DNA from 2 places in the Nocardia sp. NPDC050406 genome. Region 2 is predicted to be linked to the other one. Evidence: riboswitches for the same ligand, from Rfam matches in the RefSeq annotation. Region 2 holds a riboswitch; the other holds the start of a gene.
The links. Region 2 has a riboswitch for cobalamin ahead of metE (5-methyltetrahydropteroyltriglutamate--homocysteine S-methyltransferase). Riboswitches for the same ligand answer to the same signal wherever they lie in the genome.

Region 1 (5,335 bases), on a different contig from region 2:
CCGATCTCGATCGGCTCGCGGAGCTGGCGCGCACCCCCGCCCAGCGCGCGGCATGGGCGATCGTCGAACCGCTGCTCGCCGAGGTGCGCGCCGCCGAGGTGGTTCTCATCGGCGCTCCGATGTACAACTACTCGATCCCGGCCAGCCTCAAAGCCTGGCTGGACCAGATCACCTTCCCGCGAATGTCGTTGGTCCCCAAGCGCTTCGTGGTCGCCACCGCTCGCGGCGGGTCCTATTCGCCCGGCGCCCCCAAGGCGAAGTTCGACTACCAGGAGCGGTTCCTGCGCGACTTCTTCGCGGGCCACTTCGCCGTCGAGGACACCGTTTTCATCACCGCCGAACTGGCCAACGCGCGCCAGGATCCGGCGCTCGCGCACCGGCGCGATCAGCACGACGCCTCCTACGCCGCCGCGCTCGAGACCGCCCGCCGACTCGGCAAGGAGTACTGAAATGGCTTGGCTCGTCCTGGGTTTGGCCGGACTCGTGGAGATCGCCTGGTCCCAGAGCATCAAACCCACCCAGAACTTCACCCGTCCGCTGGCCACCGTGATCTGCCTGGTGCTCATGGCCGTGGCGGTGTGGCTGCTCTCCTACGCCATGCAGACGCTGCCGGTGGGCACCGCCTACGCCGTCTTCACCGGTATCGGCGCGGTCGGGGCCATCGCGCTCGGTGTGGTGGTGCAGAAGGATCCGCTGAGCGCGGGCCGCATCATGGCATTGTCGCTGATAGTCGGCGGCATCGTGCTTGCCAAGGTGACCACGCCGGAGTGAGCCGCCGCGTGCGGCTCTGACCGGACCGCACTATTCGCTCACTCGAACGGAGTAGGTTCGATCCTCGTAAGACTTCGAATCCTGAAAGGACAGTGATGCCAACACGTACCGCGCGTACCGCCTGGACCGGCGGTCTGCAGGACGGCTCGGGCCAGGTCGAGCTGAGCAGCTCCGGCGTCGGCAAGTACGACGTCTCGTTCCCGAAGCGCTCGGCCGACAATGCCGACGGCACCACCAGCCCGGAAGAGCTGATCGCCGCCGCGCACTCCTCCTGCTACGCCATGGCGCTCTCCAACGAGGTCGCCCAGGCGGGCGGCACCCCGCAGTCCCTGGATGTCACCGCCGACGTGACGCTGGGCCCGGACCCGGCGGGCGGCTTCCGCATCTCGAACATCAAGCTCACGGTGATCGGCCGGGCCACCGGTCTGGACGCCGACGGCTTCCTGGCCGCCGCGAACGCCGCCAAGGCGGGCTGCCCGGTGAGCAAGGCCCTCGCCGGGGTCGACAATATCGAGCTGGACGCCTCGTTCGAATCCTGAGCGCGGCGGGTGCCGAATACGACGGAGGGGCAGTGCCGGTGGTGGCACTGCCCCTCTTCCCGTCTCCGCGCGTATTACGCGGCGGCCGTTTCGATCCGCGGCGACCTGCGTCCCGCGAATTCGGTGAGCGCCGCGAAGGCCAGGCCCAGCCCCAGCCACAGCGTGGTGGTGACGGTCAGCGAACTGACCCGGAACTGCCACAGCAGGCTCGCCGGGAAATCGGACTTCACCTCGTCGATTCCGGGCAGCGCGACGTAGCCCACGGCCACCACCGCCGCGAAGGTCGCGATACCGGCGATCAGGCGTACCGTTTCGAGCTGACCCCGCGACAGCTTGTACACGTACACCGCGAGGCCGACGGCCGCGAATCCGAGCAGCACCACCGCGACCCACAACCAGGTGCGGTCGGCAATGGTCTCCGGGTCGCCCACCGCGGGCGGATTGGCCGGATATTTGAAGAACGGCACCGCGGTGATGGCGAGCCAGCCGCCCGCGGCCAGGCCGAGCGCCAGCTTCGGCCCCGACAGATTCGTATGCCGCCGCGCCACATTCGCGGCCGCGGCGTACAGCGCGCCCAGCGCCAGCCCGGTCAGGCCGAGCGCGAGGAATTCACCGAACTTCTGGCCGGATCGGCTGACGAGAGGTTCTTCCTCCTCGCCGTGCGAATGGCCGCCCTGGGCCGCCTCCTCGATGGCGATGGCCGCTTCGATCTTCGGTTCGCCGATGACGAATCCGACGGTGCCCGCCAGCAGGCCCGCGAGGAGACCGGCCAGCAGGCCGCGCAGGAGCAGCGTCTTGAGCGAACCGCTCAGCTTCTCGGGGGAACCGCTCAGTGGCACGGCACGCCCAGCAGGTGTCGACCGTCGTGCATCAGCTCGTGCATGTACATCCCGCTGCGCGAGATGGCGCCCTGATCGAAGCCGACCAGGTACAGGGTGAGCAGTGCCAGCAGTACGACTCCTGCCGTGACGAGCCACGCGTTGAGCGCGTCGCCGGAACGGCTGGGGGAGTGGACGATTGCCATCGAGTCCTCCTTGGGGAATTCGCGTCCCCGTGAGTTGGGTGCGACGGTGCCGGTGTCTGGCTCTCCGGCACCTTCCCGACTCGGGCTCGGTGCGAGGAATACAGTGGCGCGACCGCCCCGGACTCACACCGGGTTACCGCGTCACCATCGCTTGTTCATTCAAAACTGTCGCATCCCCGCTGGCCAACCGTCAACATGGGGTGTGATCAGGCGTTCTTGGCCGCGACGTCGAGCACGACCTCGAACTCCAGCAGCGATGCGCCGGTGGCGACCGGCTTGCGCGCCTCGCCCGCGTGCGCGGCCCGCGCCGGACCGTCCCGCCAGGCTTCGAAAGAGGCTTCCGAATCCCACTGCGTCACAACGAAGTACCGGTTCTCACCGGCGGTCGGACGGAGCAGCTGGAAACCCAGGAAGCCCGGGGAGTTCTCCACGGCGTGCGCCCGCGCGGCGAAGCGCTTCTCCAGCTCGGGGCCCGCACCCTCGGGAATTTCGATTGCGTTGATCTTCACGACTGCCATGGCCCGAAGGCTACCTGCCGACTGGGCGGTATCGGCTGTGTGACTTCGCACTAGGGTCGGGATGGTGTTGTACGACGAAGGTGGCGGTGGCGCACCGATTCTGCTGCTGCACGGGTTGATGGGCAGCGCTCGGACGTGGCGGCGGCAGCTGGAGTGGCTGCGCGGGTACGGGCATGTGTACACCTTCGACGCGGCGGGGCATGGGCGGCCCGCGCCCGACGAGTTGACGACCGAGGCGTTCATCGCCGATCTGGCCGTGGCGACCGCGCCGATCGTCGAACCCATGGTGGTGATCGGACATTCGATGGGCGGGCTGCACGGGTGGGTGTTCGCGGCGACATATCCGGAACGGGTGCGGGCGCTGGTGGTGGAGGACATCGCCCCCGACTTTCGCGGCCGCACCGCCGCGGACTGGGCGGCCATGATTTCGGCTTGGCCGCAGCCTTTTTCGGACGACACCGCCATGCTGGAGTTCTTCGGCCCGGTCGCCGGTCGCTATTTCATGGACTCGTTCGTCCACGGCCCCGACGGCTATCGCCTGCACGGCTCGGTGGAGACCTTCCGCGATATCTCCGAGGAGTGGGGCGGTCGCGACTTCTGGTCCGAATGGCGCTCGATCCGGGTCCCCGCCCTGCTCCTCGAGGGCGAGCACACCATCACCCCGCCGGGCCAGATGCGGGAGATGGCCGAGGTGCACCCCGACGCCCGGCACGTCGTCGTCCCCGATGCCGGTCATCTCGTGCACGACGATCAGCCCGCCGCCTACCGCGATGAGGTCGAGCGCTTCCTGACCCGCGTCCTTCGGCACTGAACCATTGCGTCCGCCCTTCTGCGGGCGGGTGCCTTCAGTCTCCTCGGCGGCTCGTCGTATGCTCGCCACACAGGCATCCCAGACTGAATGGTGACCAACGATGATCGACTTCGCGATTCCCGCCGAACTCGCCGCCGAACGTGACCGGGTACGGCAGTTCGTCATCGACAAGATCGTGCCGTTCGAGCGCGATCCGCGGCTGACCGCGCACGGCCCGACCGATGAACTGCGGCAGGAGCTGGTCGAGCTGGCCCGGGCCGAGAAGCTGCTGACCGTGCAGGCCCCGGTGGAACTCGGTGGGCGCGGGCTGACGCACATCGAGCAGGCGGTGATCTTCGAGGCGGCCGGTTGGTCCACCCTCGGTCCGGTGGCCATGAACTGCGCCGCCCCCGACGAGGGCAATATGCTCCTGCTCTCCAAGGTCGCCAATCAGGAACAGACCGAGCGCTACCTCCAGCCGGTCGTCGACGGCCACCAGCGCTCGGTCTTCGCCATGACCGAACCCAATGGCGCGGGCTCGGACCCGAACCAGCTGGCCACCGAGGCCACTTTCGACGGCGAGAACTTCACCATCAACGGCGTCAAGTGGCTGATCACCGGCGCCGACGGCGCGAAGACCTGGATCATCATGGCGCGCTTGGCCGCCAACCCGCACCTGCCCGACGGGCCGACGCTGTTCCTCACCGACGGCGACAATCCGGGCATCGTCATCGAGCGGGTCATGAACACCATGGACCGCAATTACGTCGGCGGCCACGCGGTGGTGCGCTTCGACAATCTGGTGCTGCCCAAGGACGCCGTGCTCGGCGAGACCGGACAGGCGCTGCGCTACGCCCAGCTGCGCCTGGCCCCCGCCCGTCTCACGCACTGCATGCGCTGGCTGGGCGCGGCCGAGCGCGCGCAGTCCATCGCCATCGACTACGCCAAGACCCGCACCGCCTTCGGCAAGCCCATCGGCGAACACCAGGGCGTGTCGTTCATGTTGGCGGACAACGAGATCGCGCTGCACCAGTGCCGCCTCACCATCTGGCACGCCTGCTGGCTCATGGACCAAGGCGAGAAGGCGCGCCACGAATCCTCGATCGCCAAGTCCTATGTCTCCGAGGAACTGTTCAAGGTCGCCGACCGCTGCGTGCAGGTGCTCGGCGGCATCGGCATCAGCGACGAGACCGTCGTCGAAATGATCTTCCGCGATATGCGCGCCTTCCGCCTCTACGACGGCCCCACCGAGGTGCACAAGTACGCCATCGGCCGCAAGATCCTGCGCCCCTGATCGCCGCACCGGCACGTTGCCGCGCCGCGCGAAGCCCCAGCCGAAGCGCCGCAACCTCACCCCGCCCGGAGCGCAGCGGAGGGCAAATCCAACACAGTAGGATCGCGCCATGAGTTCGGACTTGCACGTCGATGTCTCCGGTGGGGTCGCCGTTCTCACGCTGAATCGTCCGGCGCAGCAGAACGCGTTGACTCCGGCGATGGCGGCGGAACTCGGTGCGGCGCTACGTCGCTGCGATACCGAGGATGCCATCGGGGCCGTGGTCATCACGGGTACGCCGCCCGCGTTCTGCGCCGGAGCCGATCTCGCCGCCAAGGGGGAGGTCAATGGTTTCATCGATCCCGCGCCGTTCCGGATTCGCAAACCCGTTGTCGCGGCGGTCAATGGGCATGCCGTCGG
Region 2 (5,335 bases):
GTTTCACCACTCCCCCGCGCGGGGCGGTGATGGCGGCCTCCATCTTCATGGCCTCGATGGTGCCGATGGTGTCGCCCGCGGCGATCGAGTCGCCCTCGCCGACGGCCAGGGTGACCACACCGGCGAAGGGCGCCGCGATATGCCCAGGACTGGTCTTGTCGGCCTTCTCGGCGGCGGGCACCTCACTGGCGATGGAGCGGTCGCGGACCGCGACGGGCCGCAATTGCCCGTTGAGGATGCACATGACCGTGCGCATACCGCGCTCGTCGGGCTCGGAGATGGCCTCCAGGCCGATGAGCAGGGTGACGCCCTTCTCCAGCTGGACGCGATGCTCCTCGTCGTGGCGCAGACCGTAGAAGAACTGGTTGGCCGAGAGCCCGGTGGTGTCGCCGTACTTCTCGCGGTGGGCGAGGAATTCGGCGGTGGGGCCGGGGAAGAGCAACCGGTTGAGGGTGGCGCGGCGCTGCTCGGAGGTGCCGTTGAGTCCGGCCTCGTCCTCGGCGGTGAGCTGGGTTTCGGGCTTGGCCGGTCCGCGTCCGGCCAGCGCGCGGCTGCGGAAGGGTTCGGGCCAGCCGCCCGCCGGGGTGCCGAGTTCGCCACGCAGGAAACCGATCACGGAATCGGGAATGTCGTAGCGTCCGGGATCGGAGGCGAAGTCCTCGACATCGACCCCGCTGCCGACCAGCGCGAGAGCGAGGTCACCGACCACCTTAGACGACGGCGTGACCTTGACCAGTCGACCCAGCATCCGGTCTGCCGCAGCGTATTTCGCCTCGACCTCCTCGAACTGGTCGCCGAGGCCCAAGGCGATGGCCTGCTGGCGCAGGTTCGACAGCTGACCGCCCGGAATCTCGTGGTGGTACACGCGCCCGGTCGGCCCCGGCAGTCCGGATTCGAAGGGCGCGTACACCTTCCGCAGCGCCTCCCAGTACGGCTCGAGGTCGCACACGTTCTGCAGGTTCAACCCGGTGTCGTAGGGCGAATTGGCCGCCGCCGCGACGATGGCCGAGAGCGCGGGCTGAGAGGTGGTGCCCGCCATCGGAGCCGACGCGCCGTCGACGGCGTCCGCCCCCGCCTGCCACGCCGCGAGGTAGGTGGCCAGCTGCCCGCCCGGGGTGTCGTGGGTGTGCACGTGCACCGGCAGATCGAATTCCCGGCGCAGCGCCCCGACCAGCGTCGCGGCGGCCGGAGCGCGCAGCAGCCCGGCCATGTCCTTGATGCCGATGATGTGCGCCCCGGCGTCGACGATCTCCTCGGCGAGCTTGAGGTAGTAGTCGAGCGTGTAGAGGTTCTCGTCCGGATTGGACAGGTCGCCGGTGTAGCTCATGGCGACTTCCGCTACGGCGGTACCGGTTTCGCGCACCGCGTCGATGGCGGGCCGCATCTGGTCGACGTTGTTGAGCGCGTCGAAGATGCGGAAGATGTCGATGCCGGTCGCGGTGGCCTCGGAAACGAATGCGCGCGTGACCTTTTCGGGGTACGGCGTGTAGCCGACGGTATTGCGCCCGCGCAGCAGCATCTGCAGGTTGATGTTCGGCACCGCCTCGCGCAGCGCAGCGAGCCGCTCCCACGGATCCTCGTAGAGGAACCGCAAAGCGACGTCATATGTTGCGCCGCCCCAACATTCGATGGACAGCAGTTCCGGCGTCATGCGCGCCACATGCCCCGCGACATCGAGCAGGCCATTGGTCCGCACCCGCGTCGCCAGCAGCGACTGGTGCGCGTCGCGGAAGGTGGTGTCGGTGACCGCGACCCCCGGCCGCTTGCGCAGCCACTCCGCGAACCCCTCCGGCCCCAGCTCCAGCAGCGTCTGCCGCGATCCGGCGGGCGGCGGCACGGTCATATCGAGGGCGGGCAGCTTGTCGTGCGGGTACACCTTGGTGGGCCGCTGTCCGTGCGGCTTGTTCACGGTGACATCGGCCAGATACCGCAGGATCTTGGTGCCGCGGTCGGCGGAGGAGCGCAGCGTCAGCAGCTGCGGCCGCTCGTCGATGAACGAGGTGGTGACCTTGCCCGCCCGGAAGTCCGGATCGTCGAGCACGGCCAGCAGGAACGGGATATTGGTCGTCACGCCGCGAATGCGGAACTCCGCCACCGCCCGCCGCGCCCGTGCGATGGCGACGGAGAAATCGCGCCCTCGGCAGGTGAGCTTCACCAGCATGGAGTCGAAGTAGGCCCCGACCTCGGCCCCGACATTCGCGCCGCCGTCGAGGCGCACGCCCGCGCCGCCCGGCGAGCGGTAGCCGGTGATCCGTCCGGTATCGGGCCGGAAGCCATTGGCCGGATCCTCGGTGGTGATGCGGCATTGCAGCGCCGCACCGCGAATGGTGATCGAATCCTGGCTCAGCCCAAGGTCTTCCAGCGATTCCCCGGCGGCGATGCGCATCTGCGCCTGAACCAGGTCCACATCGGTGATCTCCTCGGTCACCGTGTGCTCCACCTGGATTCGCGGGTTCATCTCGATGAACACGTGCTTGCCGCGTTCGTCGAGCAGGAACTCCACGGTGCCCGCGCACGAGTACCCGATCTCCTTGGCGAAGGCCACGGCATCGGCGCAGATACGGTCGCGCAGTGCGGGATCCAGGTTCGGGGCGGGCGCGAGTTCGATGACCTTCTGATGCCGCCGCTGCAGCGAGCAGTCGCGCTCGTAGAGGTGGATCACATTGCCGTGCTGGTCGGCGAGGATCTGCACCTCGATATGGCGGGGGTTCACCACCGCCTGCTCGAGGAAGACCGTCGGATCGCCGAAGGCCGATTCGGCCTCGCGCGCGGCGGCCTCGATGGATTCGCGCAGCTGCCCCCGGTCGTCCACCTTGCGCATACCGCGACCGCCGCCACCGGCGACGGCCTTGACGAAGACCGGGAACTCCATGTCCTCGGCCGCCGCCATGAGCGCGTCCACATCGGCGGAGGGTTCGCTCGAGTTCAGCACCGGCAGTCCGGCGGCCTTCGCGGCGGCGATCGCCCGGGCCTTGTTACCGGTCAGCTCCAGCACCTGCGAGGACGGTCCGATGAAGGTGATGCCCTCGTCCGCGCAGGCCGACGCGAGGTCCGGATTCTCGGAAAGAAAACCGTAACCCGGGTAGACAGCGTCGACCCCGGCACTCTTGGCCGCGGTGATGATCTCCTCGATCGACAGATACGCCCGTACCGGATGCCCCGGCGTGCCGATCTGATACGCCTCGTCCGCCTTCAACCGGTGCACCGAGTTGCGGTCCTCGTACGGAAAGACAGCGACCGTGCCGATGCCGAGTTCGTATGCCGCGCGGAATGCGCGAATGGCGATCTCGCCGCGGTTGGCGACCAGGACTTTGGAGAACATTCGCCTAAGGTACCTGCTCCCCGGACAGCCTTCGGTCACGATGTCCGGTTCGCAGGAATCTTCACAACGGGGGTTGGCTGAATTGCGAAGATGTGTTCACGCGGACGACACATGGGCCCTCCGACCCCGCCTCGTGAACGGTGGCTATCGGTCGGCGATATGCTCTGTGGCGCAGTCGGTTCGCCGGACGGGAGCCCCCAGTCGGCGTCGAAACCGGATACTCACAGCCCGTGAGTTCCTCCGGTGAGAGGGAACCCGGTGAGAATCCGGGACTGTCCCGCAGCGGTATACGGGAACGACCGCCGTCATGAGCACTGGGCACACCTGGGAAGCGACGGCCAGTAGGTCGGCCGATGAGGCCGGAGCCCGCGAGTCCGAAGACCTGCCGACCGTGCCGGATACGCCGTATCCGGCGGCCTCCGCCTCGTGGATTGGGCGACGGACCGCACGTGTACTCGGCATGCCTTGGTTTCGGCGTGCACGCGGCACGGCTGTTCGCACCCGCGGCGGTGGCCAGTGGCTCTGGAGCACTGGAGAACACCTGTGACCGCAACACCCACCCCTTTCACCGCGACGGTGCTCGGTACGCCGCGTATCGGGCCGCGCCGGGAACTCAAGCGCGCCATCGAGTCCTATTGGGTCGGGCGCATCGACGCCGAGGCACTGCACGCCGTCGGGCGGGAGCTGCGAACGGCGCAGCTGAACGCCTTGCGCTCCGCCGGATTGGATTCGATTCCGGTCGGAACCTTCTCGTACTACGACCAGATGCTCGACACCGCCGTCATGGTCGGCGCACTGCCGCCGCGCGTGGCCGGGATCGAGGACCCCTTGGACCGCTATTTCGCGGCGGCGCGCGGCACCGATACCGTCGCGCCGCTGGAGATGACCAAGTGGTTCGACACGAACTACCACTACCTCGTGCCGGAGATCGGAGCCGAGACCGCGTTCTCGCTGCATCCGGAGAAATTGCTGGCCGAGCTGCGCGAAGCCCGTGAGCTCGATATTCCCGCGAGGCCGGTGGTGATCGGACCGCTGACCTTCCTGAAGCTCGCCAAGGGTGTCGGTGTCGATCCGCTGCGGCGACTCGACGACCTGCTGCCCCTCTACCGCGACCTGCTGCGGCAGTTGGCCGAGGTGGGCGCGCAGTGGGTGCAGATCGATGAACCGGTGCTGGTCACCGATCTCACACCCGACGAGCTGGCCTTGGTCGGCAATACCTATCGGGAACTGGCCTCGGTGCCGGACCGCCCGGCCCTGCTCGTCGCCACCTACTTCGGGCGGCCCGGCCCGGCACTGCCGGTGCTGGCCTCCACGCCGGTCGAGGCGATCGCGCTGGACTTCACCGCCGGAACGACCGTGGACGATGTGGTCGGCGTCGCTGCGCTGCGCGACAAACTGGTGGTGGCCGGAGTCGTGGAGGGCCGCAATATCTGGCGCACCGATCCGGACCACGCCCTGTCCACCCTCGCCACGTTGTTGGGAAGCACCGGCGCACTCGTGGTCTCGACCTCGTGCTCGCTGCTGCACGTGCCGTACTCGCTGACCGCCGAACCGGACCTGGATCCGGCGCTGCGGTCGTGGCTGGCCTTCGGCGACGAGAAGGTCACCGAGGTGCGGGTGCTGGCCACCGCCGTGCACTCCGGAACCGAGGGCGTCGCCGACGAATTGGCCGTCGCCCGTGCGGCTTTGGCGAGCCGGGCCGCCGACGCCCGGTTGCGCGACGACACCGTCCGCGCCCGCCTGGCCGCCCTCGGCCCGGAGGCCACCCGCCGCGCCCCCGCCGCGGAACGCGCTGCCCTGCAACGGGATCGGCTGAACCTCCCCTTGCTACCGACCACCACCATCGGCTCCTTCCCGCAGACCCCCGCCATCCGCCGGGACCGGGCGGCACTGCGCAAGGGCGACATCACCCCCGCCCAATACCAGGAGCGCATGCGCGCCGAGATCGCCGAAGTGATAGCGCTGCAGGAGAAGTTGGGCCTCGACGTGCTCGTGCACGGCGAGCCCGAGCGC

Region 1: it holds a riboswitch for cobalamin, as region 2 does, so the genes downstream of both, ACIBH2_RS27360 (CbtB-domain containing protein) here and metE (5-methyltetrahydropteroyltriglutamate--homocysteine S-methyltransferase) in region 2, are expected to answer to the same signal.

What each region holds. Positions count from the first base shown of each region.
Region 1 covers NZ_JBITIM010000003.1:861,078-866,412, reverse strand. The annotation lists gene ACIBH2_RS27380 (FMN-dependent NADH-azoreductase) at 1-449, shown strand, start outside; gene ACIBH2_RS27375 (DMT family transporter) at 451-771, shown strand; gene ACIBH2_RS27370 (OsmC family peroxiredoxin) at 867-1,310, shown strand; gene ACIBH2_RS27365 (CbtA family protein) at 1,385-2,149, opposite strand; gene ACIBH2_RS27360 (CbtB-domain containing protein) at 2,140-2,334, opposite strand; cobalamin riboswitch at 2,362-2,541, opposite strand; gene ACIBH2_RS27355 (antibiotic biosynthesis monooxygenase family protein) at 2,541-2,852, opposite strand; gene ACIBH2_RS27350 (alpha/beta fold hydrolase) at 2,917-3,663, shown strand; gene ACIBH2_RS27345 (acyl-CoA dehydrogenase family protein) at 3,764-4,936, shown strand; gene ACIBH2_RS27340 (enoyl-CoA hydratase/isomerase family protein) at 5,046-5,335, shown strand, end outside.
Region 2 covers NZ_JBITIM010000001.1:2,085,308-2,090,642, forward strand. The annotation lists gene ACIBH2_RS09970 (pyruvate carboxylase) at 1-3,322, opposite strand, end outside; cobalamin riboswitch at 3,538-3,727, shown strand; gene metE (5-methyltetrahydropteroyltriglutamate--homocysteine S-methyltransferase) at 3,866-5,335, shown strand, end outside.